Regions from separate parts of the Streptomyces sp. NPDC052301 genome, predicted to be linked through region 1. Evidence: riboswitches for the same ligand, from Rfam matches in the RefSeq annotation. Region 1 holds a riboswitch; the other holds the start of a gene.

Region 1 (15,523 bases):
TCTTCGGCATCGGCTTCGACACCTCGACCGAGGTGCTGCTCCTCGCCCTGGCCGGCAACGGCGCCGCCGCCGGCCTGCCCTGGTACGCAGTCCTGTGCCTGCCCCTTCTGTTCGCCGCCGGCATGAGTCTGTTCGACACCCTCGACGGCACCTTCATGAACTTCGCCTACCAGTGGGCGTTCTCCAACCCGGTGCGCAAGGTGTTCTACAACCTCACCATCACCGGCCTGTCCATCGCGGTCGCCTTCTTCGTCGGCACGATCGAGCTGGTCGGGGTGCTGCACGACAAGCTGGGCCTCAGCGACGACGTCTCCGGCTGGATCGCGGACCTGAACCTGGACAGCGTCGGCTACGTCATCGCCGGCCTGTTCGTGGTCGTCTGGGCCGCGGCCATCGGCTACTGGCGCCTGGCGAAGGTCGAGGAGCGCTGGAGCACCCGCACGGCCGACACCGGCTGACGGCACGGCACGGCCCCGCTCACCGCGACCGCGCTACGGGCGCCGTCTCCCGGCCTCGTAGTGGCTGGGCCTTCCGTCGAGTTCGACCAGGCGCCCGAGTGCGGCGGCCTCGGCCCGGGGCATGAGGGTCCAGGTGGCGTCGGCGCGGCGGAGGGCGACGGAGTGCGGGATCACGGTCCGGCCGAGCACCTCGACCTTCCGCGCCGCGTCGAGCGCGCCGGGCGGGATTCCCTTGCCGGGGGGGAAGCCCGTACCGATCACCTTGTCCCCTGCGCGGAGGCGCAGCAACAGCTCCAGACCGGAGGCGTTGCTGGTGACGATCCGCCTCGGGGTGCTGGAGAAGGTGGTCCTGGCGCCCGTGCAGTCGGTGACGGACACCGGTTGGGCGCCGGACCCGGCGTTCCCCGCCCGCCCCGGATCCTCGTCCGCCGAGCCCGTCCCCCCGCCGCCGCACCCCGCCACCAGCAGGCCGCCCAGCGCGACGGCCGCCGCACCGCCCCGCACTCGAGAACGCATCGGCCAACTCCCGGATCCACTCGGTACACGGGGGCCGAGCTCCGGACGAACCGTGTGGTGCCCGTCAGGTGATCGGAGAGGATGGGACGAAGACCCTGACGGTGACCGAAGGAGCAGCCCCGTGACCAGTCGCGTCACCCTCGTCTCGCCCGCGACGAGCCCGTCGCTGCGGCAGGCCCGTTTCTACGACGGCGACTCGATCGACGAGGTCGGCGCGACCCGCGCCCGTGAGGCCGCCGGATCGCTGCGCGCGCCCGCGCGGGTGGTCGCGTCGCCGAGTGCGCGCTGCCGGCAGACGGCGGCCGCGCTCGGCCTCGACGGCGTGGAGACACCGGAGTTGGCGGGCCTGGACGTGGGCCACTGGCGAGGCCGCACGCTGGAGGAGGTGGCGGCGACGGACCCGGCGGCGGTGGGCCGCTGGCTCGCCGACCCCGGCTGGGCGGCACACGGCGGTGAGTCGGTGCGCGACGTGTGCGAGCGGGTGGGGCGCTGGCTCGGCACCGCGCAGGACACGGACGGGCGTACGGTCGCCGTGGTCGAGCCGGAGGTCGTACGGGCCGCGGTCGTGCAGGTCCTGGGCCTGCCCCCGACTTCCTTCTGGCGGCTGGACGTGGCGCCGTTGACGGCCACGGAACTCAGCGGCCGGGCCGGCCGGTGGAATCTGCGTCTGGGGCAGCCGCTGCCCCGGTCGGCCACCGCCTCGGTGGGCTGAGGACGCGGGTGGTTCAGGAGGTGGCGTCCCGGTGCCTGCGCAGCAGTGCCGCTATCGCGCAGCGCAGGCATGCGGCGCCCCCGCCCGGCTCCGTCGCCCTTCCCGTGGCGCAGGGCGCCGGGCACGGTGTCGGCGCTGCGCGTGTCCGCTCGCGGCAGTCCGCCGGGGCGTGCACGAGCGTCTCCAGCTCCCGGAGGAGCTGTTCGGTCCGCTTCGCCTGCTGGGCGAGCACCCGCACCCGGGCGCTCTGGCCGCCGATCTGCCGCCTGCTGGCGATCAGTTGCTCGTACTCCTCGACGGTGAGAGCGACCGCCTCACGGCCCGCGAGGGTGATGCGGCGCGGCTGGAGATGTCTGGCCACTCGGTCCTCCGCTCCTCGGCTCGGTGGTCCCCGCGCTGATCGGCCGGTGGCTCGTGCCCTGTCCGTGACCGATCGCGTCGGTGCCCGGAGAACGCCAGAGGGCCCCCGGATGGTTCCGAAGGGCCCTCTGGCGTCCCGAAACCGTCAGTTCGAGGCGGGAACCGTCCGCCCGGACGGGGCCGTCGCGGACTCGGGGTTGAGCTGCCGCTCCGCCAACTCACCGAAGAGCAGGCCGAATCCGCCCCACAGGACGGCCTGGACGGCCAGTGCGGAGAGCCGGAACCGCCACAGCAGGGTGGCCGGGAAGTCCCTGGGCACCTCGTTGACGACCGGCAGGAACGCGTAGGCCAGGCCGATCACGACGGCGAAGGCGGCCACCGCGACCACGGTCGCCCACCAGGTTCCGAGGCCGGGCGCCAGGCGCTTGCCCAGGATGGTGGCGGCGACCGCGAGGAGGACGCTGAGCAGCATCATCAGGAAGTACAGGGCGGTCCGCTTGCCGATGGTGTCGGGGTCTCCGACCGACGGCGGATTGGCCGGGTACTTCAGGAACGGTACGACGTACACGGCGAGCAGCGCGCTGCCGGACAGCAGCAGCGCGGTCGCCCGCGGGCCGAAGCGGCCGACCCTGCCGAGCGCGACGCAGTACGCGAGCGCGGCGATGCCGCCGAAGGCGACCCCGTACACGAGGACACCGGTGGCGAGGCCCGCCGTGGACTGCAGGGAGCGGGAGACGACCTCCATCTCGTGCTCGTGGGAGTGCGCCGCCTCGAAGCTGATCGCCTTGTCGACGTTCGGCTCACCCAGGAGGTAGGCGGCGACCAGGGCGAGCACGCCGGCGGCCAGGCCGGCGAGCATGCCCCGCACGAGGAGGTTTCTTACCGTTGCGGAATTCATGGGAGTCGCGGCGTCCCTCGCGTCAGTGGCAGGGGAAGCCGAGCAGGTGGCGGGCGTCGTGCACCCATTCGTGGACGTCCGTGCCGTTGAACACGGAGGTGGCGCCCTGCTCGGCGCCGACGAAGTACAGCAGGACGAGCATCAGGATGCCGAAGAAGACCGCCCAGGGAGCTATCGCCTTCAGCGGCAGCGTGGCGGGAACGGCGGGGGTGGTGGCAGTCGGCCGGGCGACGGTCTGCGCCATGGCAGAACCTCCTCTGGGAGTTCGCGTCCCATCTCGGTGGTGCACAGGACGACGGCCACGGGTCTGACTCACAAGCCGCCCGGGGGCGCTTGCACACAGTGGCGCGACCGTGCCGGATTCCCACCGGCTTCCGTCTCGCCGTCGTCGATATCGGACCGACCGTACCGCGGTGTGCGGGCCCGGCCAAGACCGCGTCCCCCTGGCGTGATCTTCGTCTCGGGGCGGGGCGGAGCGTCCGGCGGGCCGGCGGTGCCGGAATGCCAACGGCCGCTTCTCCACGGGCGGTACGGTTCGTGGCGCGATCCCTCCCGTTCCTCAGGGACGCACCGTGCGCCGCGGTGGGGTGAAGGCGTACAGGTCGAGGATGTCGGGCCGGGGAGCCACGCCCGGGCCACCGGCACGTACCCAGGCGACGATGTCCTCGGTGGCGTCCGGGTCGTTGACGAGTCCGAGCCAGACCGGCCGCGCACCGGCGGCCCGGCCGGCGGCGGACGGCCGGACGACGATGACGTTGGCCTGGTCGCACACGTCGAGGCACTCCGACACGCGCACCGGCACCGCCGCCCGCAGCCGTGCGGTCTGGGCCGCGTGATCGACCCCGGGCAGTTTGGGGCTGCCGCAGCAGCAGTCCCGGCAGACGACGACCCGGCACGGCACCGGCCCGCCGTCCTCCACGGCCTCGCCCGGTGTCTCTTCCGTCGGCCTCTCGGGCACGGCACCGCTCCCCTCCCGGGGAGATCCGCCCCGGTGTCGCTCGAGGAGGCGACCGCGTGAGTCTCCTGGCTCCCGGGGCCGCACGCGCCCCCGCCCGGCTCCGGGCGGGGGCCCGTTGAACGCGCCCACCGGTCACAGTGGCGGGACCGCGCCGGATTTCCACCGGCTTCCTCGGACCGCCGTCGCCTTGTGTTCATCGGTCATCATGTCATCCGGCGCCGGTCCGGGCGTCCACCGCGACCGTGCCGCGGCGGAGTTCCGCGACCGCTTCATGAAGTCCCCGGTGTCCATGGGGGCTCGGCCGACGGGCGCCGCTGGACCTTGGTGCCGCTCCGGGCCGGCGCCGTGGCGGGGACGCGGGGTTCGGCGGGCGTGTCCGGCAGGGTGAGGAAGAGGGTCATGGCGGCGCTCGCCAGGTAGAGGCCGGCGAAGATCCACATCACGCCCTGGACGCCGAGCGGCCCGAGGAAGAGCGCGACCACGGCGGGGCCGACGAACGTGCTGGCCCCGGCGCCGAGGTTGAGCGCGGACATCGCCTGGCCCTTGTGCTCCGGTGCCAGGGAGGGCATGAGCGCGGACAGCGGGACGTACCCGGCGAGCGTCGCCCCGAAGAGACTCACGAGGACCATGGCCGGGACGAATTCGTCGCCGGAGGCCACGGTGCCGTAGTAGAGCAGGAGCGTGGTCACCGCACAGCCCACCCCGCCGAACCAGGCGACGGTGCGCTGCCAGCCGAGACGGTCGCCGACGAGGCCGAAGAGCAGGTTGAAGAAGATGTTGGTGGCGAACATCGCGGACAGCAGGCGCAGCCACTCGGTGAGCGTGAAGCCCAGCGTGTCCGTGAAGAAGACCGGCAGGAAGACCAGGAAGCCGAACTGCGCCGCGGTGTTGACGGTGCGGACCACCGCGCCGGTGCCGACGCGCGGGTTGCGCCAGACGATGGAGAGCGAGCCGAGGAGCGTGGCCACCGGACGCTCCCCCGCCGGGGCCAGCCGGCTCCTGCCCGTCGGCTCGGGCACCAGGAGCAGCGCGACCAGGCCGCCCGCCACCACCAGGGCCAGCGCGAACCACAGGGTGCGGTACGTGCCCATCCACGGCACGGTGAAACTGGCGACGAGGGAGCCGAGGGTGGGCAGCCCGCCGGTGAAGGCGAACCAGAACCAGCCCACGGCCGAGCCGAGCCGGTGCCTGGGGGTCACCGCCGTCACCCAGACGAGGAAGCCGTAGGCGAAGAGCGGATAGCCGAAGCCCCGCAGGCCGTAGCTGATCAGCAGGAGCGTGTAGTGGTGGGCCGGGAGGGCGAGGCCGAGGAACACCACCTGCAGCGCCGTCCAGATGCCGAGGCCGAGCATCATCACGCGACGCGGGCCCCACAGGTCGGACAGTGCCCCGGAGAACCAGGCGGAGACGCTCGCCGTGACGCCGTACACGGTGAACAGCAGCGCCACGCGCTCCTCGGAGATGCCGTCGTGCAGCAGATAGGGCGAGAGGAATCCCGATTCGACACCGTCACCGATCATGAAGATCAGGACGCCGAGAAATCCCCAGGAAAGGGCCCTCGGAATGCCAATGCGGTCGAGGAGTTCCGGCGGTGCGGATTCCTCACGGGAAGGGGAATGCAGGGGGACGGTCACGGCGGCCACCTTCTTGCGGAAATTGGGGAGAGCGGAGTGCCGTACGGCGTGGCACCGATGAAAAGTCCGCACCTCGGCGCGGTCAATCCGGCGGGGGAAAGACCTCGCGAGCCGTGTGACCCGTGGTGTGAAGTCGTTGTTCCGTCGTCGGGTGAGCTGCCCGGGGGCGGGCGCGTCGTGGCAGCTCAGCGTGGCGGGCGAGAACACGGGCGGAACGGCGCGCCGTGTGAGGACCGTGTGATGTTCACGAGGTGCCGTGCGGCCGGAGCGCGCCCGGCGCGCCGGGGACCGTGCGGAGGGCGACCCCGCTGTCCCGCAGCCGCCGAACCTCTGCCGCCGGGGCCGCGTCGTCGACGAGCACCAGGTCGAAGTCGGTGAGCGGAGCGAGGGCGTACAGGCCCTGGTTCGCGAACTTGGTGTGGTCGATGATCAGCACCCGGCGCGAGGCGGCCGCCATCATGGCCCGCTTGACCTGCACCGTCTCGGGTGACATGTGATAGCAGCGGCCGCCGGTGACCGCCGTCGTGGACATGAACAGCACATCCGCCCGGAACGCCTCCACGCTGTGCGCCGTGTGGGCGCCCATGAAGGCGTCGTAGGCCGGGAAGTAGGTGCCGCCGAGAGCGATCAGGGCCACGCCGGGTTCGTGGGCCAGCGCCGAGATGACCGGCAGCGAGTTGCTGATCGCCGTGATCGGCGTGTGGTCCGACAGGTGGCGGACCAGGTTCAGGCAGGTCGTGGAGTCGTCGATCATCACGACCCGACCGGGTGCGAGCTCCTCGGCGGCGGCCCGGGCCAGCAGCTGCTTGGCCTGCACCATCGTCGTCAGGCGTTCGCCGGCGCTGCCGTGGAACTGGGTCGAGGGCAGACAGCTCGCCCCGCCGCGCACCTTGCGCAGCCACCCCTGGGCCTGGAGGGCGTCGAGGTCCCGGTGGACGGTCATGACGCTCACACCGAACCGGTCCGCGAGGTCGGCGGTGCGGACGAACCCCTTGCTGGTGACGAGTTCACGCAGCCGGTTGCGGCGCTCCTCCTGGGCGTCCGTCCGGGCGTCGGGGCCGGTCATGGCGTCCGCTCCTTCCGGCAGGTGGACGGCCTCCCGCCGGAGCACACCGGAACCGGCGAGAAGAGTCTCGTGCGAAGTCCACACGAACGTAACACGACGGGGGTGGACTGTGACCCGTCCGGTGTCCCTGCGAGCGGCGCGGTTGCCGGCCGGAGTGGCCCGTCCGGCGGAGAAGTTCACACGGGTCGGGGGGCAGGCCGCGGGACGAATCCAGGGGGCGATTGACGTCACCCGCGGCGCGCGATTCCCTGATTTCTGCGAGCCGCACGTGGCGGGACCGGTCGGACGAACTGGTCCGGGTCGTGGGCGCGGCCTTTGTGAAGGGGCAGGTATTGCAGTCATGTCGGTTCTCACCATCGACGTCGGAACCTCGGTCATCAAATCCGTGGTGTTCGACGACCAGGGCCAGGAGTTGGCGGTCTCCCGCATCGGCACCGAGGTGCTGCGGCCCCGTCCCGGATGGGCGGAGCAGGACATGGACGCGGTGTGGAACGGGGTCGTCCGCACCGTGCGCGGCGTCCTGTCCCGGCTCGGTGGCCAGGACCCGGTGTGGCTGGTGAGCTTCACGGCCCAGGGCGACGGCTGCTGGCTCGTGGACGGTGACGGGCGTCCCACCGGCCCGGCGGTGCTGTGGTCCGACGGGCGGGCCGGCGACCTGCTCACCCGCTGGCAGGCCGACGGTGTCCTGGAGCAGGCGTTCCGCCGCAACGGCTCGCTCACCTGCAGCGGCATGCCCAACGCGGTGCTCAGCTGGCTCGCCGGGCACGACCCGGAGCGACTGCGGCGCTCCCGTACCGCGCTGACGGCGGCCGGCTGGCTGTTCCTGAAGCTCACCGGGGTGAGCGCCGTCGACGAGTCCGACGCCTCGGCGCCCTTCCTCGACCACACCACCGGCGCCTACGACCCGGAGATCCTCGACCTCTTCGCGATGCGGTGGGCCGAGCCGCTGCTGCCGCGGATCCTCGGCGAGCACGAGCGCATCGCCGAGATCACCCGGCACACGGCCGCCGAACTCGGTCTGCCCGCCGGCCTTCCCGTCGTCATGGCCCCCTACGACATCGCCGCCACCGCCCGCGGCACCGGAGCGGTCAGCCCGGGACAGGCGTGCGCCGTCCTCGGCACCACCCTGTGCACCGAGATCGTCGTCCGGGAACCGGACACCCGCGGCGAACCGTGCGGCATCAACATCGCCTACCACGGCCGTGAACGGGTGCTGCGCGCCTTCCCCACCCTCTCCGGCACCGAGGTCCTCGACTGGGCCTGCCGCACCCTGTCCGTCGAGGATCCCGCCGCCCTCGGCAGGCTGGCCTTCGACACCGAACCGGGCGCGGGAGGCCTGGCGTTCCTGCCGTACCTCTCGCCCGCCGGGGAGCGCGCCCCGTTCCTCGACCCGCACGCCCGGGGCGTCTTCTGGGGCCTGTCCCTCGACCACACCCCCGCCCATGTCGCCCGCGCCGTCTTCGAGGGGCTGTCCCTCGTCGTCCGCGACTGCCTGGCCGCGTCCCGGACGGACGTGCACGAACTGCGCCTGTGCGGCGGCGGATCGGCCAGCGACGCCTGGTGCCGGCTCATCGCGGACGTCACCGGTGTGCCGACGGCCCGCAGCGCCGACACGGAGCTGGGCGCCAAGGGCGCGTTCCTCACCGGTCTCGTCCTCACCGGGGCGGAGAGCAGCATGCACAGCGCCGCCGCCCGGTACGTCCGGATGCGCGCCGGCTGGGAGCCGGACGCCGAACGGGCCGCGTTCTACGACGGTCTCTACGACGCCTACGTCACCTGGCGCGACACCGCCCGCTCCGTCGGCTGGGCCCCCGCCCCCGCGGCCCGGCCCGCCGGGGTGCCGGCCGCCGCTCCCGCCCGCGCCCCGGAGGCCCCGCGTGTCTGACGCACTGTCACCCGAAGCCGTCCACCTCGGACTCGACCTCGGCACCCAGAGCGCCCGCGCGGTCGCCGTGGACGGCACCGGCCGGCTGCTGGGCGCCGCCTCACGCCCGCTCACCGGCCGGCGCGAGGGCGTACGCCACGAACAGGACCCCGAGCAGTGGTGGGCCGCGCTCGCCGCCGCCTGCCGCGAGGCCCTCACCGGCGTCGACGCGAGCCGGGTGCGGGGTCTGGCCGTGGACGCCACCTCCGGGACCGTGCTGCTGGCCGACGCGGCGGGCGTCCCCCTCACCCCGGGGCTGATGTACGACGACCGCCGGGCCGACGCGTACACCGACCGCGTCGACACGTGTGGCGCGGACGTGTGGGAGAGGCTCGGCTACGGCGCCATGCAGCCGTCCTGGGCGCTGCCCAAGCTGCTGTGGCTGCTGGACGATCTGGCCGGGCCGGGCGGCCGGGGCCTTCCGGCCGGCGCCCGTCTGCTGCACCAGGCCGATCTGATCACCTGGCGGCTGACCGGTCACCAGGTCGCGAGCGACGCCAGTCACGCCCTGAAGACCGGCTACGACCTGATCGCCGAGCGGTGGCCCGAGGACGAGCTCGACGCGCTCGGCGTGCCGAGGGCGCTGCTGCCCGGTGTCGTCCCGCCCGGCACCGTCCTCGGCACGGTCTGCGCCGGGGCCGCCGAGGCGACCGGCATCCCCGCCGGCACCCTCGTCACCGCGGGCATGACCGACGGCTGCGCGGCCCAGATCGGCGCCGGGGCGCTCACGCCCGGCTCCTGGAACTCGGTGCTGGGCACCACCCTGGTGTTCAAGGGGGCGAGCCCGCACCTGGTCCGCGATCCCGGCGGCGTGGTCTACTGCCACCGCGGGCCCGGCGGCGCCTGGCTGCCCGGCGGCGCCTCCAGCAGCGGCGCCGGTGTCCTCGCCCACCGCTTCCCCGGCGCGCGCCCCGCCGACCTCGACACACTGACCGCGCGGGCCGCCGCGACCGGCTCCACCGCCGTCGTCTACCCGCTGGTCGGCTCGGGCGGCGAGCGCTTCCCGTTCCGGGCCCCCGACGCCGAACCCTTCGTCCTCGGCGAACCCGCCGGAAGGGCGGAGGAGTTCCACGCCTGCCTGCTGGGCGTGGCGCTGGTGGAACGGCTCTGCTTCGACTACCTCGACCACCTCGGCGCCCCCGTCGACGGCCCGGTCACGTTCACCGGCGGCGGGGCCCGCAACCGCTACTGGTCACAGCTGCGCACCGATGTGCTCGGCCGCGCCGCCCGGCTGCCGGAGCAGGCCGAGAGCGCCCTCGGCATGGCGGTGCTCGCCGCCACCGCCTCGGGTGCCACGCCGGCCGAGGCCGCCCGCGCCATGGTGCGGGTGCGGGAGGAACTCCGTCCCGACCCCGCCCGCACCGCCCGTCTGCTCCCCGTCTACCTCGACTTCGTCGACGCGCTGGTCCGCCGCGGCTGGCTGGCACCGGCCGTGGCCGACCACGCGCGCGGAAAGGCCGTCCCGTGACCGACTTCGTGCTCGTACGCCACGGGGAGACCGTCTGGCACGCGGACAACCGCTACGCGGGCCGCACCGACGTGCCGCTCACCGAACTCGGCCGCCGGCAGGCCGCCGAGCTGGGGACCTGGGCCGCCGGGCAGCACCTGGACGCCGTGCTCTGCTCGCCGCTGTCCCGGGCCCGGCAGACCGCCGAGCCCGCGGCGGCCGCGCTCGGTCTCGCGCCCCGGGTCGACGAGCGCCTGTACGAGGTGGACTTCGGCCGCGGTGACGGCCTGACCCGCGCCGAGATGGCCGAGGCGTTCCCCGAGGCGCTCGCCGCCTTCCTCACCGACCCGGTCGCCCACCACCTGCCCGGCGGAGAGCACCCCGCGGCGGCGGCGGCCCGCGCGGTCGACTGCCTGCGGGAGACCGCGCGGAAGCTCCCCGACGGGCGCGTCCTCGTCGTCGCCCACTCCACCCTGCTGCGGCTGGTGCTGTGCGAGCTGCTCGGCATCCCCCTCGCGCACTACCGGCAGGTCTTCCCCGCCCTGCACAACGGCGCCCTGACCGAACTGCGGCTGCGGGACGGCCGGGCGTCCCTGCTCCGCCTCAACGCACCCGTCCGCTGATCCACCGCTCACCGGGAGAACCACCGTGCCCACCACCGCCCTCGCCGCCGGCGACCACTTCGTCCTGCCCGAGCTGCTCGCGGAGGAACTGCGCGCCGCGACGCCCGCCGGCACCGACCTGGACGTCCGGCAGCTGCAACTCCCCTGGCCGCACATCCCGTTCGGCAAGGTCGCCGAGGTCGACGAGGCCTCGGGCACCGAGGAGGAGATGATCGAGGCGCTGCGCGGCGCACGGATCTGCGTGACGCAGATGGCCCCGCTCACCGAGCGGGTGCTCGCCGCCTGCCCCGACCTGGAGCTGTTCTGCGTCAGCCGGGGCGGGCCGGTCAACGCCGACCTGGAGGCCGCGACCCGGCACGGCGTAGCCGTCTGCTACGCCCCGGGCCGCAACGCCGTCGCCACCGCCGAGCACACCCTCGCGCTGATCCTGGCCGCCGCCCGCGGGATCGGTGACGTCCACACCGACCTCAGGCAGGGCACCTGGCGCGGCGACCACTACGACTACACGCGCTGCGGCGTCGAGATCGACGGCTCGGTCGTGGGCCTGGTGGGCTTCGGCGCCATCGGCTCGCGCGTCGCCCGGGTCCTGGACGCCATGGGGGCCACGGTCCTCGTCCACGACCCGTACGTGCGGCCGGAGACGGTGCGGGGCGTCGCGCGGCTCGTGTCCCTGGAGGAGCTGCTGAGCCGTTCCCGGATCGTGTCGCTGCACGCGCGCGTGACGGACGAGACCCGGGGCATGATCGGACAGGCGCAGATCGAGGCCATGCCGCGCGGCTCCGTCCTCGTCAACTGCGCGCGCGGCGCCCTGGTCGACTACGACGCGGTGTGCGACGCGCTGGACTCGGGACGGCTGGCGGCCGCGGCCTTCGACGTGTTCCCCGTCGAGCCGGTACCGGCCGGCTCGCGTCTGCTGTCCACCCCCGGCGTCGTCCTCACCCCGCACATCGCAGGGGCCAGCCGCGACGTCGCCCACAAGGCCGCCCGGATCGTCGCCGCCGAGGCGGGCCGCTTCCTGCGCGGCGAGCCGCTGGCCCACTGTGCCAATCCGCAGGTGTCGGGCGGCTGAGACGGACCGCCGAGGACGGGTGGCCGGCGGTCTCCAGGCTGGTGCCGACCGTCGCCCACCCGTCACCGAGGACGCCGATGCCCCGACTCGCTCTCTCCGACGACTTCGTCGCGGACCTGATCCCGCTGCAGAGATCCGTCCAGAAGGAAGTCAACGACGCGATGCAGATGTTCCGCAGCATGACCGTACGTTGAGCGCAGCCGCATGCTGGAGCCGGTCGCGGGCTGAGCTCGGCCCCGTTCGGCGTCCCCGGCCGGGGAGCGGTCCGGGGGCGCCGCGGGCACCGTCGTCAGGCCCGGATCTCCCGGACGACGACGGTACGGGTCCTGTCCTGGGTGTCGTACGTGATCTCCCGCCCCGCCGGCTGACCCGTCAGCGCGAGCCCGAGCGGCGACGACGGAGAGATGATCTCCGCCTCCCCCGTGGGGAGTTCGGCGATGGTGTAGAGGGTGGCGTCGTCGGTCCGCCCGTCGAAGTCGAGCACCAGCAGCGCGCCGGGGTGGACCGCCCGCGGCGCCCCCGCCTCCCGGCCGACCCGCACGGTGTCGAGGAAGCTCCGCAGGAAGCCGAGCCGCTGCGTGCGGCGCTCCCGCTGGGCGGACTGTGTCTTCCTGAGGAAGACGAGGTTCGCCGCGTCCACGCCCACGGGCGTGTCGTCCGGGGCGTCGATGGCGGCCTGCAACTCCTGCATCTCGCGCAGTAGCCGGTGGAACGCGGCGGCGAGCCTCGGCGAGCAACGGCAGCCGGGCGTCACTTCGACGTCCTGCTCGGCGGCCGTGCGCCGGGATGCTGTAGGCCCAGGTCGCGGAGGCCCGGCGGCCCTTGCGCAGGGTGCCGGCGAGGTCGTCGTCGAGGACGTCCGTCCGGGGGTCCCGCACCTGACGCCCCGTCCTGCCGTACGGCCCGGTGCGCACCGGCAGGGTGATGCCGTCCAGGTCGACGGGCCCGGCGGTGCCGTTGCTCAGGTACAGGGTGCAGCGGCCGAGGTCGTCACCCTGCCGGTACCCGTGGGAGTCCTCCGGGCCGACCAGCTCGTACGGCGTCGTCGACGCGGACATGCAGTCCGTCGTCGTAGTGACGAACGGAACCGACCGGCCGAACGCCGTCGCCGAGGCCCTTGTCACCCTGGCTCACGCGCCACCCCACCCGCTGTTGAGGACGCACCCCCGGCACGCCGGCCCATGTGTGAACTGAGCACACACGCCGAGCGTAGCAGTCACAGCGGGGCCGCCCGACCGAACAGTCCAGGAGAGAGAATCTCATCGATTGACTCTGTTCACATGTTCGATGATGATGACTCACCGGTCGGTCTGAGACCCTGTCAGCCGGACCGGCGGCCCTGACGTCGTCTCATCCGGTCCTCAGCGCAGCACCATTCACCCGAGGAAGACTTTCGTGAGCGAAAACGGCTCCGGTGGAAGAGTCCGGCCGGCCAGGCCCGGCGACCCCTCCCGCATAGGCCCCTACCGCATCGTCGGTCGTCTCGGCGCCGGAGGCATGGGCACCGTCCATGCCGGGGTCGCCGCCGACGGCACCCGCGTGGCGGTGAAGGTGATCCATCCCGAGCAGGCCCAGGAACCCGAGTTCCGGGCCCGGTTCCGGCGGGAGGTGCACCTGTCCTCCCGGGTCACCGGGCCGCACCTGGTGCCGTTGCTCGCCGCCGACCCCGACGCACAGACCCCGTGGCTGGCCACGGCCTACGTCCCGGGGCCGACGCTGAACCAGCACGTCCTCGCGCACGGCCCGCTCACGGAGGCGAGCCTGTACGCCTTCGCGGCCGCCACGGCCGGGGCGCTGGCCTCCATCCACGCCGCGGGAGTGGTGCACCGGGACGTCAAGCCGCAGAACGTCCTGCTCACCCCGGCCGGTCCGCGGGTGCTGGACTTCGGCATCGCCCACGCCGCCGACGGCACCAGCGTCACCCGTACCGGGGTGATGTCCGGCACGCCGGGCTGGATCAGCCCCGAGCAGTACCGGCAGGGCACCGCGGGTCCGGCCGGCGACCTGTTCGCCTGGGGAGCGCTGGTGGCCTACGCGGCAACCGGGCGGCTGCCGTTCGGCGCCGGCGCGCCGGACGTGGTGGCCTTCCGCGTGATGTCCGGGGAGGCGGACCTGGACGGGGTCCCGGCACCGCTGCGCCGGATCGTCGAGCGGGCCCTGGCCCAGGAGCCGGGTGACCGCCCGTCCGCCGCCCGGGCGGCCGAGGAGTGCGGGGCCCTGCTGGCCTCCCAGGCCACCCAGGTGGTGAACGCCGCCGCGATGCCCACGGTGACGGCCGTGGACATGGTGGCGGCCGTCTGGGACGTGCCGGCCGGTGACGACCCCACATGGCAGCTGCCCTCCGGCGGGAGCCGGGCGAGGATGCGGCGGGCCGGGATCGTCGTCGCCGCGGCCGTCGTGGTCGGCGGCCTGGCCGGCGGGGCGGTGGCCCTCCTGCCCGGCGGCACCGGGAAGGACCCCCGGCCGCCCGCGTCGGCGGCCTCCTCGTCGCCGCTCGCGTCGGCGGGGTCCGCCCACCCCGCGGCGAGCCCGGCCGCGCAACGGCAGGGCACGAGCGGCGAATCGGCGAGCGCGCAGACCTTCGCCCGGGCACGGGCGGCGCAGGGCGCGGGCGAGCACGACGTGGCACGCGCCGTCCTGCACGACGAGGGTGTCGTCGCCCAGGAGCTGGGCGACGGCGCCGAGTTCACGCCGGACACGGTGAGGTTCGCCCCCTCGCGCCGGGAGATCTACCTCTCGTACCGGCTGACCGCCGACGAGCAGGGCGCCATGTACGCCGAGACGGAGATCGCCAAGAACATGTGCCTGACGGCACGGGACGTCGTCCTGCGTCTCCACCCGGACCTGCCGTACCGCCACTACGTCCTGGTGAAGGAGGAGCAGGGCCAGGGCCTCCAGGTGACGTGGCAGGACGACTTCGTCGCCAACTCCTCGTGCCGGTCGGCCGCCGACGACGACACCGGGCAGGAGCCGGGCACCGCCGAGGACTGGCAACCGGACGAGGACGGCCTCGGCAACGCGATGATCCCCAGCACCGACGGCACCGAGATCCGCGTCGCCGACCGCACCGCCAGGAAGATCATCACGGGCTCCAACGCGATGCGCGGGACCCTCGGCACCGACCGCGTCCTCGGCAACGCCGAGATCAAGGTGGGCTTCGACACCGGCAACTCGGTGATGTACGTGTGGTCCGACTACGTGCAGTGGAATCAGGAGCAGGTCGAGTCCTGGGCGTCCATGGCCGCCGGCGAGGCCTGCCGCGCCCTCGTGACCCAGCGCGAGAGCGCGTCGGGCGGCAGCTGGCCCTACTCCCGCTACGCCGTCGCGGAGATCGGCGGGTCCGGCTACCTGATGATCCGCTGGGGCACGGCCACTTCGCGCTCCGAGTGCCCCGCCGGGTGACGACCCGGTACGACGCCCGGGCGCCCGGGCACACCGGTGGCGGGACCGGCGTACGACGGTCCCGCCACCGGCGGGACGTCAGCGCGTGCCGCGGTAGTAGGTCACGTCCCAGTGCGATCCCTCGCGGGCGTAGACGTTGCCCGACGGGGACTTGTACTGCTTCGCGTGGTCACCGTGGCGCTCGCCGATGTAGCGGAACCGGTGGGTGACGTACGAGTTCACGCACGACGTCGGTTTGATGTCCACCTTGTAGCCGTGCCAGTGGCTGTACGTGCCGCCGGCGTGTCCCCTCTCCGTGCCGGCGGTGAGCGTCACCGCGCACCTGCTGGCCTTCTTGAAGTCGATGACCCCGGCGACGGTGCTCTTGTTGATCTGCTCGAAGGAGGTGCACCGGCTGCTCTTCCGATCGCTGCACCGGCCCGACGAGACCCAGGTGATCCCGGCCCGTTTCAGCTG
Region 2 (15,523 bases), on a different contig from region 1:
AGGTGGCGCGCAGCCGCTCCAGCGTGTCCGCGTCCGGTTCCGCCCACAGGCCGCGGTCGGCCGCCTCCAGGAGCCGTTCGGTGATGCCGCGCAGCGCCCACGGGTTGGACGTCTTCATGAAGTCCCGGTTCTCCGGGTCGAAGACGTACTCAGCGCTGAGCTTCTCGTACATCCAGTCGTCGACCACGCCCGCCGTGGCGTCGTAGCCGAACAGGTAGTCCACGGTCGCCGCCATCTCGAAGGCGCCCTTGTAACCGTGCCGGCGCATGGCCGCCATCCAGCGCGGGTTGACCACGCGGGCCCGGAACACCCGGTGCGTCTCCTCGCCGAGCGTGCGGGTCTTCACCTGGTCAGGTACGGCGCTGTCGCCGACGTACGCCTCGGGGTTGGCGCCGGTCAGGTGCCGGACCATGGCGACCATGCCGCCGTGGTACTGGAAGTAGTCGTCGGCGTCGACCAGGTCGTGCTCGCGCGTGTCGACGTTCTTCGCGGCGACCGCGATCCGCTTGAACGCGGTCTCCATGTCGCCGCGCGCCGCCCGCCCGTCGAGCCCGCGCCCGTAGGCGTAGCCGCCCCAGACGGCGTACACCTCGGCCAGGTCCGCGTCGGAGCGCCAGTTGCGGGCGTCGATCAGCGGCAGCAGGCCGGCGCCGTACGCGCCCGGCTTCGAGCCGAAGATCCGGGCCGTCGCGCGCCGCCGGTCGCCGTGCTCGCGGATGTCCTCGTCGGCGTGCGCCCGCACGAAGTTCCGCTCCGCCGGCTCGTCCAGCTCGGCCACGGCCCGCACCGCGTCGTCGATCAACCCGACCACGTGCGGGAACGCGTCCCGGAAGAACCCGGAGATACGGACCGTGACGTCGATGCGCGGACGGCCCAGCTCCTCGAGCGGGACCACCTCGAAGCCGGTGACCCGGCGCGAGGCGTCGTCCCACACCGGACGGCAGCCCAGCAGCGCCAGGATCTCGGCGATGTCGTCGCCCTGGGTGCGCATCGCGGACGTGCCCCACACCGTGAGGCCGACGGACCGCGGGTACGCGCCGGTGTCCTGCAGATACCTCTGCACGAGCGAGTCGGCCAGCGACTGCCCGACCTCCCAGCTCAGCCGGGACGGAATGGCCTTGGGGTCGACGGAGTAGAAGTTCCGGCCGGTCGGCAGGACGTTCACCAGGCCGCGGGTCGGGGAGCCCGACGGACCCGCCGGGACGTAACCGCCGTCCAGCGCCCGCAGGATGTGCCCGATCTCGTCCGTGGTCCGCGCGAGCCGCGGGACGACCTCGTCGCAGGCGAACTCCAGCACCGCGAGCGCGGCCGGCAGTTCGGCGCCGAGCACGTCCGACAGGACGGCCGGGACGGCCGCGCGCTCCCAGGCCCGCTGCTCCATGCCCTCCGCGATCCGCCGGCACAGCTGCTCCAGCAGGTCGATCGCGTCGGAGGCGGTACGCGCCGGCCCCGCCACCAGGTCGGTCAGCTCCACCGGCACCTTCACCGGGGCGCCGGGCTCGCCCAGCAGCTCCTTCTCGTCCAGCCCGAAGTGCGCCGCCAGCGAGGACCGCAGCCCCGGCAGGGCGTTCGCCTGTCCGCCCCAGACCTGGGACGCGCGCAGCACGGCCAGCACCAGGTTCACGCGCGGCTCGCCCACCGGACCGCCGCCCAGGATGTGCAGGCCGTCGCGGATCTGCACGTCCTTGATCTCGCAGAGGTAGCCGTCGATGTGCATGACGAACTCGTCGAACTCGTCGTCGTCCGGCTGCTCGGCCACATGCAGGTCGTGGTGCAGCTCGGCCGCCTTGACCAGCGTCCAGATCTGGGCGCGCACCGCCGGGGCCTTGGTCGGGTCCAGGTCGGAGACGAGCGCGTACTCGTCGAGCAGCTGCTCCAGCTTGGCCAGGTCGCCGTAGGTGTCCGCGCGGGCCATCGGCGGCACCAGGTGGTCCACCACCGTGGCGTGGCCGCGCCGCTTGGCCTGGGTGCCCTCGCCGGGGTCGTTCACGATGAACGGGTAGATCAGCGGCAGGTCGCCGAGGACGGCGTCCGGGGCACAACCCGCGCTCAGGCCGAGGCCCTTGCCCGGCAGCCACTCCATCGTGCCGTGCTTGCCCATGTGCACGATCGCGTCCGCGCCGAAACTGTTCTCCAGCCAGCGGTAGGCCGCCATGTAGTGGTGCGAGGGCGGCATGTCGGGGTCGTGGTAGATCGCGATGGGGTTCTCGCCGAAGCCGCGCGGCGGCTGGATCATCACGACGACGTTCCCGAACTGCAGGGAGGCGAGCACGATGTCCTCACCGTCGACGTACAGGCTGCCCGGCGGCTCGCCCCACGCCTCGGTCATCGCGTCCCGCAGCTCCGGGTCCAGCTTCCCGAACCAGGCGCGGTAGTCCGCCAGCGGCACCCGCGCGGGCGCGGCGGCCAGCTGGTCCTCGGTGAGCCACTCGACGTCGTGGCCGCCCGCCTCGATCAGCCGGTGGATCAACTCGTCGCCGCCGGAGGGGTATTCGGTGAGCGCGTACCCGGCGTCCCGGAGCGCGTCCAGCACCCGCACCGCCGACGCGGGCGTGTCCAGGCCGACCGCGTTGCCGACCCGGGAGTGTTTGGTCGGGTACGCGGTGAAGACCAGCGCGATCTTCTTCTCGGCGTTCGGCTTGTGCTTCAACCGCGCGTGCCCGAGGGCGATCCCGGCCACCCGCGCGGCCCGCTCCGGATCGGCCACGTACACCGGGACCTCGTCCGGGCCCTGCTCCTTGAAGGAGAACGGCACGGTGACCAGCCGGCCGTCGAACTCCGGGATCGCGACCTGCATCGCCGCGTCCATGGGGGAGAGGGCGGCGTCCGACTCCGCCCAGGCGGCCCGCGAGGAGGTGAGACAGAGCCCCTGCAGCACGGGGACGTTCAAGTCGGCCAGCGCGCCGATGTCCCAGGATTCCTCGTCACCGCCCGCCGAGGCCTGCGAGGCGTGGGTGCCGCCGGCCGCGAGCACGGTCGCGACCAGCGCGTCGGCCCGGCCCAGCAGCTCGTACAGCCCGGAGTCCGCGCCACGCAGCGAACCGCAGTAGACGGGCAGGGCGTTGGCGCCCTTCGCCTCGATCGCCGCACACAGGGTGTCCACGAAGGCGGTGTTGCCGCTCAGCTCGTGCGCCCGGTAGAAGAGCACGCCCACGGTCGGACGGCCGTCTCGGACCTCGTACGAGCCGTGGACGCCGTACTCCGGCATCTTCCGTGGCTCCTCGAACCCCTCGCCGGTCAGCAGCACGGTGTCCGACAGGAACCGGGACAGCTCCAGCAGGTTCGCCGGGCCGCCCTCGACCAGGTACTTCAGGGCCTCCGCCACCACACCGGCCGGCACGGACGACTCGGCCATCAGCTCGGCGTCCGGCACGGCCTCGCCGCCCAGCAGCACGGTGGGGATCCCGGCCGCCTTCAGCGCGGCCAGCCCCTCCTCCCAGGCGCGCTTGCCGCCCAGCAGCCGTACGACGGCGAGGTCCGCGCCGTCGAGCAGGCCCGGCAGCTCCCCGGCGACGTCCACCCGGGTCGGGTTGCCGATGCGGTAGTCCGCGCCGGAGGCCCGGGCCGCCAGCAGATCCGTGTCGGCGGTCGACAACAACAACACTGTGCTCATGCGGGCGCTCCCGGTGGGATGAAAGGCAGTCCTTGCGGCGCGCCCGACTCGATGAGCCGCCACAGCGCGTCCGTGTCCGCGTGCTGTTCGATCAGGTCGCCGAGCCGGTCGAGCTGCTCCTCGCGCAGCGCGGCGAAGGAGGTGTCCGGCGCGGGCACGAAGCGGCGGCCCGCGGCGGCGGCCACCTCGCGCAGGAAGGCCCGCCGGAAGCCGTCCGACTCCAGCGAACCGTGCCAGTGGGTGCCCCAGGTCTGGCCGACCCGGCAGCCGTCCAGGAAGGGCTGACCGCCCAGGACGTCGGCCACCCCGTGGTGGATCTCGTACCCCTCGACCCGCTCGCCGAGGGCTTCGCCCACCGGCCGGGTGAGGGTCTTCTCGCGGGCGAACCGCACCCGCACGGGCAGCAGCCCGAGCCCGTCGACCGCGCCGGCGCGCGATTCGACCTCGTCCTCGATGTGCTCGCCGAGGATCTGGAAGCCGCCGCAGATGCCGAGGACCGGGCGCCCTTCGGCGGCCCGCCGTACGAGTGCGTCGGCGAGGCCCCGCGCGCGCAGCCACTCGAGCGCCCGTACGGTGCCGCGCGTGCCCGGTACGACGACCAGGTCCGCGTCCGCCAGCTCCTCCGGGCGGTCCACGAACCGCACCACGACTCCGGGTTCGGCGGCCAGCGCGTCCACGTCGGTGAAGTTGGACATCAGCGGGATCGCGCACACGGCGACCCGCAGCACGTCCTCGCCGACGGGCGGGGCCACGGTGGACTCGCGGACGGTGCCGCGCAGCGAGACACGCAGTCCGTCCTCCTCGTCGATGCCGAGCCCGTGCCGGAACGGCAGGACGCCGTAGGTGCGCCGTCCGGTGAGGCCGTGCAGCATCTCCAGGCCCGGCTCCAGCAGGGAGACGTCGCCGCGGAACTTGTTCACCAGGAAGCCGGCGATCAGCTCCTGGTCCTCCGGGGAGAGCAGGGCGACCGTGCCGAAGAAGGAGGCGAAGACGCCCCCGCGGTCGATGTCCCCCACCACCAGCACGGGCAGCCGCGCGTTGCGCGCGATCCCCATGTTCACGATGTCCGTCCGGCGCAGATTGATCTCCGCTGGCGAGCCCGCCCCCTCACAGATCACCGCGTCATACGTGCCCCGCAACTCGGCCAGGCAGTCCAGCACCGTGCCGAGCAGCCTCTGCTGCCGCCCGCCGTGGTAGCCGCGCGCGCTCAGCTCGCCGACCGGCTTGCCCAGCAGCACCACCTGGCTGCTCTGCTCGCCGCCCGGCTTCAGCAGCACCGGGTTCATCAGCGCGGTCGGCTCGATCCGGCACGCCTGGGCCTGCATGGCCTGGGCCCGCCCGATCTCCGCGCCCTCCCGCGTGACGAACGAGTTGAGGGACATGTTCTGCGCCTTGAAGGGCGCGACCTTGACGCCCTGGCGCACGAGCCACCGGCAGATCCCGGCCGTCACGACGCTCTTGCCGGCGTCGGAGGTGGTGCCGGCGACGAGGAGACCCCCGTTCACTTCCCACGTCCCTTCACGAGTCGGCGCGCGGCGACGGTGACGCCGAGCGCGAGCAGGCCGACGCGGCGGGAGAGCCGTACGGCCCGGTCGATGTCGGTGACCCGAACGGCGCGTCCGGACGCTCCGTTGAGCACGGGGCGGTGCTCGACCCGGCCGCCGTACGACAGCGTGCCGCCCAGCCGCACCCCCAGCGCCCCCGCGAACGACGCCTCGACGGGACCGGCGTTGGGGCTCGGGTGCTTGGCCGCGTCGTCCCGCCAGGCCCGTACGGCACCGCGGGGATCGGGGCCGGCGAGGGCGGCGAGCACGGCGGTCAGCCGGGCCCCCGGCCAGCCGGCGACGTCGTCCAGGCGCGCGGAGGCCCAGCCGTAGCGCCGGTGGCGGGGCGACGTGTGACCGACCATCGCGTCCAGGGTGTTGACGGCGCGGAACCCGAGCAGCCCGGGCACGCCCGCCACGGCACCCCACACCAGGGCGCCCACGACGGCGTCGGAGGTGTTCTCGGCGACGGACTCGACCACGGCCCGGGCGATCCCGTCGGCGTCCAGCGCCTGCGGGTCCCGGCCGCACAGGTGCGGCAGCCGGGCCCGGGCGGCCTCGACGTCCCCGGCTTCGAGGGCGCGGCCGATCGTGCGGGCCTCGCGGGCCAGCGAGGTGCCGCCGACGACGGCCCAGGTGGCCGCGGCGGTCAGCGCGGCGGAGGCGGCGGAGGAGGGGCGTACGGCGCGTGCGGCCACCGAGCCGAGGGCGACGGCGCCTCCGGCGCACACGGCGGTGTGCAGCGCACCCCAGCCGCGGTGGTCGTGCCACAACGCGCGTTCCACGGCCGCGGCCGCCCGCCCGAACACGGCCACCGGATGCCCGCGGCGCGGATCGCCGAGGAGCAGGTCACCGAGAAGGCCGGCGGCGGCGCCGTACGCGTAGGAGCGATCGGCACCCATCGGCTCAGCCGGCCGTGGGAGCGGGAGTGCGCCTGGTAGTGGTCCTCGAACGGCAGCCGAGCATGGCGATACAGGTCCTCACTCAGGGTGTCCGCGCCCTGGTTCGACGAGATTCGGCGGTGAGAGTTCCTGGCTCCCGGGAAGTTCTTCCCCGGTGACAGTGGCGGGACCGCGCCGGATTCGCACCGGCTTCCTCTCCTGCCGCCGTACATGGCGTGGGCAGTCCACCACGGCCCCGGAAGGGCCGTCAACTTGCCGTTGACCTGGACGGGGAGAGTGTGCCGATCCCCACACAGTGGGGCGTCCGTGGCCCCTGGGCACGGCGAAGGCTCCCCTCCGTCGCCGACGGAGGGGAGCCTTCGTGATGCTCGATCAGGCCTTGGCCACGATCAGGTAGATGCCGTACGCCACCGCCGCCGCGCAGGCCGCGAAGCAGACGTAGGCGCCGGTGACGGCGAGGGCGGCGGAGTCGCCCTGGGCGGCGGCCTTCTCACGCCGGGCCAGACCGTTGATGCCGAGGGTGAAGAGGGCCACCAGGCCCACCGTGAAGGCGAGGCTGACGCCGAAGACGGAGCCGAGGGCCGCCCAGTCGATCTTCATGGGGATGCTTCCTTCAGTAACCGGGGTGACCGGGGTCAGACGGTGGCGGCCGGCGGGACGGCCGGGGCCGCGGGCTCGGCGGGGGCCGGAGCCGCGATCGTGGCCTTCAGGTCCTCGGTGATCTGGCCCGCGGGAGGCGGGGTCACCGCGGCGATGGCGGTGGTCACCACGCCGGCCGGCTCCTCGGTGTCGGCGACGACGTTGGTGTGGTCGACGACCTCCCGCCGGGAGATCTTCCAGATCGCGGCGCTCGAGGCGACCAGGAAGACGGCGACGACGGCGGTGCCCCAGTCACCGAGGTCGGTGACGGACTCGGCGCCGGCGCCGACCAGCGCGGCGGCCGGGAGGGTGAGCACCCAGGCGACGGCCATGCGGGTCGCGGTGGACCAGCGGACCACCCCGCCCTTGCGGCCGAGGCCCGCGCCCATCACCGAGCCGGAGACGACGTGCGTGGTGGAGAGGGAGAAACCGAGGTGCGAGGAGGCCAGGATGGCGGTCGCGGCACTGGTCTGGGCGGCGAAGCCCTGGCGCGGCTCGAGCTCGGTCAGGCCCGTGCCCATGGTGCGGATGATGCGCCAGCCGCCGATGTAGGTGCCGAGCGCGATGGCCAGGCCGGCCGAGAGGATCACCCAGGTGGGAGGGTTGGAGCCCGGGGCGATGGCGCCGCCCGCGATCAGCGCGAGGGTGATGATGCCCATCGTCTTCTGGGCGTCGTTGGTGCCGTGGGCCAGGGAGACCAGGCCGGCGGAGGCGATCTGCCCGGCGCGGTAGCCCTTGCGGGTGGCCTCGCCCTCGGCCTTGCCGCCGACGCCGTAGGAGAAGCGGGTGGCCAGCATCGAGGCGACGCCCGCCACGACCGGCGCGGCGACCGCCGGCAGCAGCACCTTGGTGACCAGCACGTCGCCGTGCACGGCACCGAAGCCGGCCGAGGCGACGGTGGCGCCGATCAGACCGCCCATCAGGGCGTGCGAGGAGCTGGAGGGGAGGCCCACCAGCCAGGTCAGCAGGTTCCAGAGGATCGCGCCGACCAGGGCGGCGAAGATGACCTCGGGCCGGATGCCGGTCTCGTCGACGAGACCCTTGGAGATCGTGTTCGCGACCTCCACGGAGAGGAAGGCGCCCACCAGGTTGAGCGCGGCGGACATGACCACCGCGATCTTGGGCTTCAGGGCGCCTGTCGAGATGGTGGTGGCCATCGCGTTGGCGGTGTCGTGGAAACCGTTCGTGAAATCAAACGCGAGTGCGGTTACCACCACAATCGCGAGGATCAGCGAGAAGCTTTCCATTTACCCAGGCAATCGTTCGAGGTCATTGGCTGGATGAACGTAGGCAACCTGGGTGAACGGAAGATGAACTGAGGCAGGCGTCGCGGTGTCGGCAACGCGTGGGTGCGGTTCCGCTTGGACCGGTGGCCCCAGGCGCCCCTTGGGCTACCGGCCTCGCGCGAAGTCCCGCAGCCGGCTCGCCGACCCGTTGAAGAGATTCTGGTCACCCGGCAGCCCGCCGTCGGTGTCGTACTGCCAGAACGTCCAGCACCGCCATCCGCCGGGCAGCTTCCCCGGCCGCGAGGTGCCGTGCCGGGCGATCCACAGGGCGTGCGTCGTGGAGAAGGCGCGGCTGTCGCCGGTGCAGAGCCGCCACCAACGGGTCGTCGTGTAGATCACCGGGCGGCGGCCGGTCTCCCGCTCGATCTCGTCGCTGAAGGAGCGGATCCAGCGGACCATCCTCCCCTGGCCCAGCCCGTAGCACGTGAGCTCCCTGCTGTACGGGTTGTCCTCGATGTCGAGCGCGGGCGGCAGGGTCCAGCCGTCCGCCCGCCAGTCGCCGCCGTGCCGCACGAAGTAGGCGGCCTGGCGGGCGCCGGAGGACCGGTCCGGAAGCGCGAAGTGGTACGCGCCCCGGATCAGGCCGACCGTGCGCGCGCCGGTGTACTGCCGGTGGAAGTAGGGGTTGCGGTAGTCCGTGGACTCGGTCGCCTTGACGTAGACGAACCGAGCGCCCTCGGTGCGTGCCGCCGGCCAGTCGACGTGCTTCTGGTAGGACGACACGTCGGGGCCCCGGGGCGGGCGCGCGGCCCGGGCGGGCAGGTCGGACCGGTCGGTGACGGCCCCGGCCCAGGGGGGCAGGACGGACCGGTCGGCCGCGGCGCCGGTCGGGGCGGTCGCGGTGCCGGTGGAAGCGGTCGCGGTGCCGGTCACGGTGGCCGCGGTGCCGGACTGAGCCGTCGCGGTGCCGGTCAGCGTGGTCGCGGTGCCCGTGAGGGCGGTCGCTGTTCCGGTCTGGAGAGTCGCGGTGCCGGTCAGGGCCAGCGCCGCCGTGGCCGCGGCGAGGGCACCTGCGCGGCGACGGGCAGGGGTGCGTTCACGGGCCATGTGTCTCCCCGGGGTGACGGACGGTGTCCGGCGGGCAAGAGGGACCATTGAAGGTCGGGCGCTCACCGGATCGGCGTAGACGCGTGGTGATTCGCCCCGACATCCGCCCGTTCGGTGGCACGACTTCCGGCCCGATGCGGACGACCGGTCCGCCCCCGGAACCTTCGGCTGGCAGGATCGCGGGCATGGCTGAACAGCGGTGGCACGGGGACACGGAGCACGCGCGGGTCTGGGCGGAACTGGTCGCGACGGCACGCCGTTCGGTCGCCGACGGACTGGTCGTAGGCACCTCGGGCAACGTCTCCGCACGCGTCGGAGACCTCGTGCTCGTCACCCCGTCGGGCGTCCCCTACGACCGGCTCACCCCCGACGACCTGACCGGAGTCGACCTCGACGGACGCCAGGTGCTCGGCACGCTGGTGCCGACCAGCGAGCTGCCCATGCACCTCGCCGTCTACCGCACCACCGACGCCCGCGCGGTCGTCCACACCCACGCCGTGCACGCGACCGCGGTCTCCACGCTCGTGCCGGAGCTTCCGCTGGTCCACTACATGGCGGCAGCCCTCGGCGGTCCCGTACGGGTCGCCCCCTACGCGACCTACGGCAGCGACGAGCTGGCCGAGAACATGCTCCGCGCCCTCACCGGCCGCTCCGGCTGCCTGCTGCAGAACCACGGCACGATCACCTACGGCGCCGGCCTCGACCAGGCCTACGACCGCACCGCCCAGCTGGAGTGGATGTGCCGCCTGTGGCTGACGGCGTCCACCGTGCCCGGCCTCAGCCCTTCCCTGCTGACCGAGGCACAACTGGCCGAGGTCGGGGAACGCTTGAAGGGGTACGGCCAACGGAGGTGACCCCTTGCTGCCCAGTCCCGCGCACCGTCCCCTTCCCGCCCGGCTCGCTTCGGCCCGCCGCTCCTTCCTGAGTCGGCTGCCCGTGGCCCGCCGCGCCGGCGCCCCGCCACGAGGCCCCTGGCCGGCGCTGCCGCGCCGTCTCGCGCCCCCGCTCCGGCCGCCCGCCCCCACCCTTCCGCTGGCCGGTGGCGGGAACCACCACGACACTGGACCCGTGCGCACCGTCAGAGCGACCGCCACCGCAATCACCGCGGTTCTCGCCGCCGGTGTGGCGTCCGTGGCCGCCGGCCGGCTCGCCAGCGACGCCGCGCTGAAGGCGCCCGCCGGCCGGCCGCTGCCCACCGAGCCCCGCCTCACCGTGCACGGCACGGACGTCGACCGGATCACGCTCACCCGCGATCTGGCCTCCCTGCGCCCCGGCAGCTACGGCCTCGCCGGGAACGGCTCCCACGCGGTCGTCGGCTCCGTCCTGGAGGCGGCCCCGCACACCGCCGACACCGTCGTACGCCGCCTGGTGCGCGTCACGCACGGCAGCTTCGCCCCCGGTGACACGGCCTGGCTCACGCCCAACCTCTACGTCGGCAACCCGGCCACCGCCCTCGGCCTCGACCACGCCGACGTCGACGTGCCCGGCGAGCTGGGTGCCCTGCCCGCCTGGTTCGTGCCCGGTCACCGGGACACCTGGGTGATCGCCGTGCACGGCCTCGGCACCACCCGCGAACACGCCCTGAACGTCCTCGGCTTCCTGCACGGCCGCCGCCTGCCGGTGCTCGCCCTCGCCTACCGCGGCGACCTCGGCGCGCCCCGCCCGCCGGACGGGCTGAACCACCTCGGCGAGACCGAGTGGCGGGACGTGGACGCCGCGATCCGCTACGCCGTCCGCTACGGCGCCCGCCGGGTCGTCCTGCTCGGCTGGTCCACCGGCGCCACCATGGCCCTGCGCGCCGCCGAGCACTCACCGGTGCGCGACCGCATCTCCGGGCTGGTCCTCGACTCGCCCGTGCTCAGCTGGGAGGCCACGCTGCGCGCCCTGGCCCAGGCCCGCCACACCCCGCAGCCCTTGCTGCCGCTCGCGGTGCGGGCCGCCCAGGGCCGGGCCGGGCTGCACCCCGACCGGGTCGCGGAGACCGCCGACCCCGCAGAGCTCGCCGTACCCACCCTGATCGTCCACGGCCCCGACGACCGGGTGGCCCCGTGGGAGTTCTCCCGCCGGCTCGCCCGCCGCCGCCCCGACCTCGTCGCCCTGCACACGGTGGAGCACGCCCCGCACGGGGCCATGTGGAACGCGGACCCCAAGGAGTACGAGGAGCGGCTGCGCCGCTTCCTGACCCCGCTGATGTGAGAGGGCGCGGACCGGACCGCCGGGCGCCCCGGAGCGGGGCGCCCGCCGGGGCGGTGCAGGGCATTCCGTTTAAGGGTGGACGGCTGGCTCGATCACGCCTCCTCACCCCGCACCGGACACCGTCCCTTGGCCAGCCCCGTCGCCCCCCGTGACATTCCGTTTGGGTTTTCGGACCGTCAACCGGAAGACTGCACCCGTGACGTCCCGTATCCCGCGCGACTCCAGGCTCCGACTCGTCCGACCGCGACCCCTGGCCGCCGCCCCCAGAGCTGTGAACCAGCGGCGCCCCCGCCGCCCCGCACCCCGGCCGCCGGAGGGCACCCCCGCCCCCGCCGAACTGGCCGGAATGGCACGCACCGGCCTGGCCGGCGCGGTCCGCGTCGCCCGCTGGGCCGATGCCACCCTCGGCCCCGGCCGCGACGGCGCCACCGCCGACGGCAAGGCCACCCTCTCCACGGAGACCGCCGAACGCGCCGCGGCCGAGCTCGGGCTGAGCAGCGCCCAGGTCCGCGCCGACTGGGACATCGCCCGCCTCGCCGGACTGATCGAGGTGCACGGCGACAGCGCGCGCCCCGGCTGGCGCCTGCGCGCCTGGGACCGCGACGACAGCGCCGTGCTGCGCGGCTGGGTCGCCCTCTTCGACGCCTGGTCGCTCGCCTTCCACGAGCCCGACGAGCCCGAGGCGGCCGCCGTCGCCGAGGTCGTCTCCGCCATGCCCCAGGTGCTCTCCTTCCTCCAGCTGTCCGCCGGTCCCGTCCCGGTCGAGCAGCTGCTGGACCTGCTCCAGCAGCGGGTCACCGAACTGCGCACCGAGCGCTGCGAGGTCTCCTACGGGACCGGAACCGAGCAGCGCGCCGGTTCTCCGGGCCCGGCGGAACCCGCCCCGGACACCCCGCTCGCCCCTCTGCTCGACTGGGCACTGCGCGCCCTCGCCTCGGTCGGGGCCCTCACCTACGACGCCGCCCAGGCCACCCTCACCCCGCTCGGCAGCTGGGCGGTGTGGGTCAAACTGGAGCAGATCTGCGTCGCCGCGCAGAGCCCCGCCGGCAACATCGAGCAGTCCGCCGAGGACATGCTCCGCGGCTGCGCCCAGCTCCGGCCCAACGCGGCCCGCGCCGAGTACCGCGCCTGGCTCGCCGCCCGCCCCGTCGGCAGCGCCGTCACCGAGCTGATCCACGCCGCCCGTGGCGAGGACGCCCTGCTGCGCGGCCTGGCCTTCGAGGCGCTGCGCGTCGTCGGCGCCCCCGCCGAGCCCGACGTACGCGCCGTCGTCTCCGAGCCCGCCCTGCGGCCCTACGCCCTGCTGTGGATCGCCGAGCACGACGGCGTCGACCCGGAGGACGCCCACGAGGTCCTCACCCGCGACGAGGCGACCTGGCTGTGGGTGGACACGGCCGCCGCCGTCGCCGACCACGGCGAGGCGCCGATGCTGGTCCGGCATCTGGAGGCCGCGGTGCAGCCCACCGTCCCCCAGCTGCTCGACGAGGTCCGCGCCGTCGGCCACCCGCGCACCGTGCAGGTCCTGGTCGCGCTCGCCGCCGCACACCCCGACCCGGCCCTCGCCAAGGCCGTGCGCCGGGCCGCCTTCCAGGTGCACACCGGGGGATGAGCGGCGCCGGGGCGGATCAGGTGCCGACCTCCGGGGCGTACGTCCCGAAGCTCCAGATGTTGCCCTCGATGTCCCGGGCCAGGTAGTCCCGCGAGCCGTAGGCCTGGTCCGTCGGGGGCATGAGGATCTCCACACCGTGCTCCAGGGCCCGCTGGTGGTGGGCGTCCACGTCGTCCACGACGACGTACACCCCGGTGGGCCCGGCGTCCTTCATCAGGGCGTCGAAGCGGCCGCCGCGGCCCTTGGAGCCGATCATCACCGCACCGTTGCCCTGGACCAGCTCGGCGTGCATCACCTTGCCGTCCTCCGTCTCGTACAGCGACAGCTCGGTGAAGCCGAGGGCCTCGGTGAGCTGCCTCATCGCCGCTCTCGCGTCCGTGTACAACAGCGTGGGGTAGAGACTCGGCCGTCCGGCGCCCGTGCCTGCCATGCCGATCACTCCTTCGTGCGTCGGTGCTGTGGCGTTCCGCTCAGTCTGGCAGCCGCCACCGACAACGCCCCCGCACAGGCGGCCCGAACACCTGGACGCAGAAAAACTGCTTGCACGACCCCGTTAGACTTGGCCTCATGGCCATTCTCCTCGCGCATTAGACGGCGGGAACGTCCTCAGCCGCCCACCCGCCAATCCCTGTACGCCCTGGAGTCTGTCCGTGATCTCCGCCTCCGGTATCGAGCTGCGCGCCGGTGCGCGCGTCCTCATCGAGAACGCCACCTTCCGTGTCGCCAAGGGCGACCGCATCGGCCTCGTCGGCCGCAACGGCGCAGGCAAGACCACCCTGACGAAGTGCCTGGCCGGTGAGGGCATCCCCGCCGCCGGCCAGATCACCCGCTCCGGCGAGGTCGGCTACCTCCCGCAGGATCCCCGCACCGGTGACCTGGACGTCCTCGCCCGGGACCGGATCCTGTCCGCCCGCGGGCTCGACGTACTGATCCGCAAGATGCGCGAGAACGAGGAGCGCATCGCGAACGGCAAGGGCGGCACCCGCGAGAAGGCCCTGAAGCAGTACGAGCGCCAGGAGACGGAGTTCCTGACCAAGGGCGGGTACGCGGCCGAGGCCGAGGCCGCCACCATCGCCGCCGCGCTGAACCTGCCCGACCGGGTGCTCGGTCAGCCGCTGCACACCCTCTCCGGTGGTCAGCGCCGCCGTATCGAGCTGGCCCGGATCCTGTTCTCGGACGCGGACACCCTGCTCCTCGACGAGCCGACCAACCACCTCGACGCGGACTCGATCACCTGGCTGCGGGACTACCTGAAGACCTACCGCGGCGGCTTCATCGTGATCTCCCACGACGTCGACCTGGTCGAGACGGTCGTCAACAAGGTGTTCTACCTGGACGCCAACCGGTCCATGATCGACGTCTACAACATGGGCTGGAAGCTCTACCAGCAGCAGCGTGAGGCCGACGAGAAGCGCCGCAAGCGCGAGCGCGCCAACGCGGAGAAGAAGGCCGCCGCCCTGCACTCGCAGGCCGACAAGATGCGCGCCAAGGCCACCAAGACGGTCGCCGCGCAGAACATGGCCCGCCGTGCAGACAAGCTGCTCTCCGGTCTGGAGGCGGTCCGCCAGTCCGACAAGGTCGCGAAGCTCCGCTTCCCGGAGCCCGCGCCCTGCGGCAAGACTCCGCTGATGGCCGAGGGCCTGTCGAAGTCGTACGGCTCCCTGGAGATCTTCACCGACGTCGACCTTGCCATCGACAAGGGCTCGCGGGTCGTCATCCTCGGGCTCAACGGCGCCGGCAAGACCACCCTGCTGCGTCTGCTGGGCGGGGTGGAGCAGCCGGACACCGGCGAGGTCGTTCCCGGCCACGGCCTGAAGCTCGGCTACTACGCGCAGGAGCACGAGACCCTGGACGCGGACCGCACGGTCCTGGAGAACATGCGCTCGGCCGCCCCCGACATGGACCTCGTCGAGGTCCGCAAGGTGCTCGGCTCGTTCCTGTTCTCCGGCGACGACGTCGACAAGCCGGCCGGTGTCCTCTCCGGCGGCGAGAAGACCCGTCTCGCCCTGGCCACCCTGGTGGTCTCCGCGGCGAACGTGCTGCTCCTGGACGAGCCGACCAACAACCTCGACCCCGCGAGCCGCGAGGAGATCCTCGGGGCCCTGCGCACCTACAAGGGCGCGGTCGTCCTCGTCACGCACGACGAGGGCGCCGTCGAGGCGCTCCAGCCGGAGCGGATCATCCTGCTGCCGGACGGTGTCGAGGACCTGTGGGGCTCCGACTACGCGGATCTCGTCGCCCTGGCGTGATCGGAAGAGCGATCCACAAAGAATGATCCACTGAGTATGAATCATTCGGCCGAGTCGTGATCCATCATCTGTGTGAGATCTCCTCGTATCGAGGTGTGTCCTACACCGATATCGCGGTCGATCCCTTGCATGGCAAGGGATCGACCGCTTCGCGTCGCTGACCTGGCACTTCGCGAATCCACCCGTTCGGCCCTGCGGACACGAACTGCTGGAATCCCTTGTTCCGCTTGTGGGGGCGCGCTCCTGTCGTCACAACGATGTCTCACCGACCTTGCCGAATGGGTGGCCATCACGCCCCGGAGGGGTGATCATGAGGAGACCAGAGCGCACTTCCCATGAGGAGGCACGGGTGGCCGAGACTCTGAAGAAGGGCAGCCGGGTGACCGGCGCCGCGCGCGACAAGCTCGCGGCAGACCTGAAGAAGAAGTACGACTCCGG

The links. Region 1 has a riboswitch for cobalamin ahead of ACIHEJ_RS02290 (CbtB-domain containing protein). Riboswitches for the same ligand answer to the same signal wherever they lie in the genome.
Region 2: it holds a riboswitch for cobalamin, as region 1 does, so the genes downstream of both, ACIHEJ_RS14145 (cobalamin biosynthesis protein) here and ACIHEJ_RS02290 (CbtB-domain containing protein) in region 1, are expected to answer to the same signal.

What each region holds. Positions count from the first base shown of each region.
Region 1 is NZ_JBIUBE010000001.1:552,855-568,377, forward strand. Features, by position in the region: gene ACIHEJ_RS02265 (HoxN/HupN/NixA family nickel/cobalt transporter) at 1-458, shown strand, start outside; partial or broken gene ACIHEJ_RS02270 (ABC transporter substrate-binding protein) at 624-974, opposite strand; gene ACIHEJ_RS02275 (histidine phosphatase family protein) at 1,096-1,686, shown strand; gene ACIHEJ_RS02280 (hypothetical protein) at 1,700-2,047, opposite strand; gene ACIHEJ_RS02285 (CbtA family protein) at 2,192-2,944, opposite strand; gene ACIHEJ_RS02290 (CbtB-domain containing protein) at 2,967-3,188, opposite strand; cobalamin riboswitch at 3,224-3,363, opposite strand; gene ACIHEJ_RS02295 ((2Fe-2S) ferredoxin domain-containing protein) at 3,504-3,902, opposite strand; cobalamin riboswitch at 3,961-4,075, opposite strand; gene ACIHEJ_RS02300 (MFS transporter) at 4,172-5,422, opposite strand; gene ACIHEJ_RS02305 (DeoR/GlpR family DNA-binding transcription regulator) at 5,781-6,602, opposite strand; gene ACIHEJ_RS02310 (FGGY-family carbohydrate kinase) at 6,943-8,487, shown strand; gene ACIHEJ_RS02315 (FGGY-family carbohydrate kinase) at 8,480-9,994, shown strand; gene ACIHEJ_RS02320 (histidine phosphatase family protein) at 9,991-10,596, shown strand; gene ACIHEJ_RS02325 (2-hydroxyacid dehydrogenase) at 10,622-11,665, shown strand; gene ACIHEJ_RS02330 (hypothetical protein) at 11,955-12,419, opposite strand; gene ACIHEJ_RS02335 (serine/threonine-protein kinase) at 13,061-15,067, shown strand; gene ACIHEJ_RS02340 (hypothetical protein) at 15,146-15,523, opposite strand, start outside.
Region 2 is NZ_JBIUBE010000004.1:682,807-698,329, forward strand. Features, by position in the region: gene cobN (cobaltochelatase subunit CobN) at 1-3,613, opposite strand, end outside; gene ACIHEJ_RS14140 (cobyric acid synthase) at 3,610-5,118, opposite strand; gene ACIHEJ_RS14145 (cobalamin biosynthesis protein) at 5,115-6,059, opposite strand; cobalamin riboswitch at 6,160-6,303, opposite strand; gene ACIHEJ_RS14150 (hypothetical protein) at 6,432-6,659, opposite strand; gene ACIHEJ_RS14155 (anion permease) at 6,695-7,945, opposite strand; gene ACIHEJ_RS14160 (lysozyme) at 8,090-9,031, opposite strand; gene ACIHEJ_RS14165 (class II aldolase/adducin family protein) at 9,217-9,885, shown strand; gene ACIHEJ_RS14170 (alpha/beta hydrolase) at 10,100-11,227, shown strand; gene ACIHEJ_RS14175 (hypothetical protein) at 11,424-12,836, shown strand; gene ACIHEJ_RS14180 (VOC family protein) at 12,853-13,266, opposite strand; gene ACIHEJ_RS14185 (ABC-F family ATP-binding cassette domain-containing protein) at 13,487-15,085, shown strand; gene ACIHEJ_RS14190 (helix-turn-helix domain-containing protein) at 15,435-15,523, shown strand, end outside.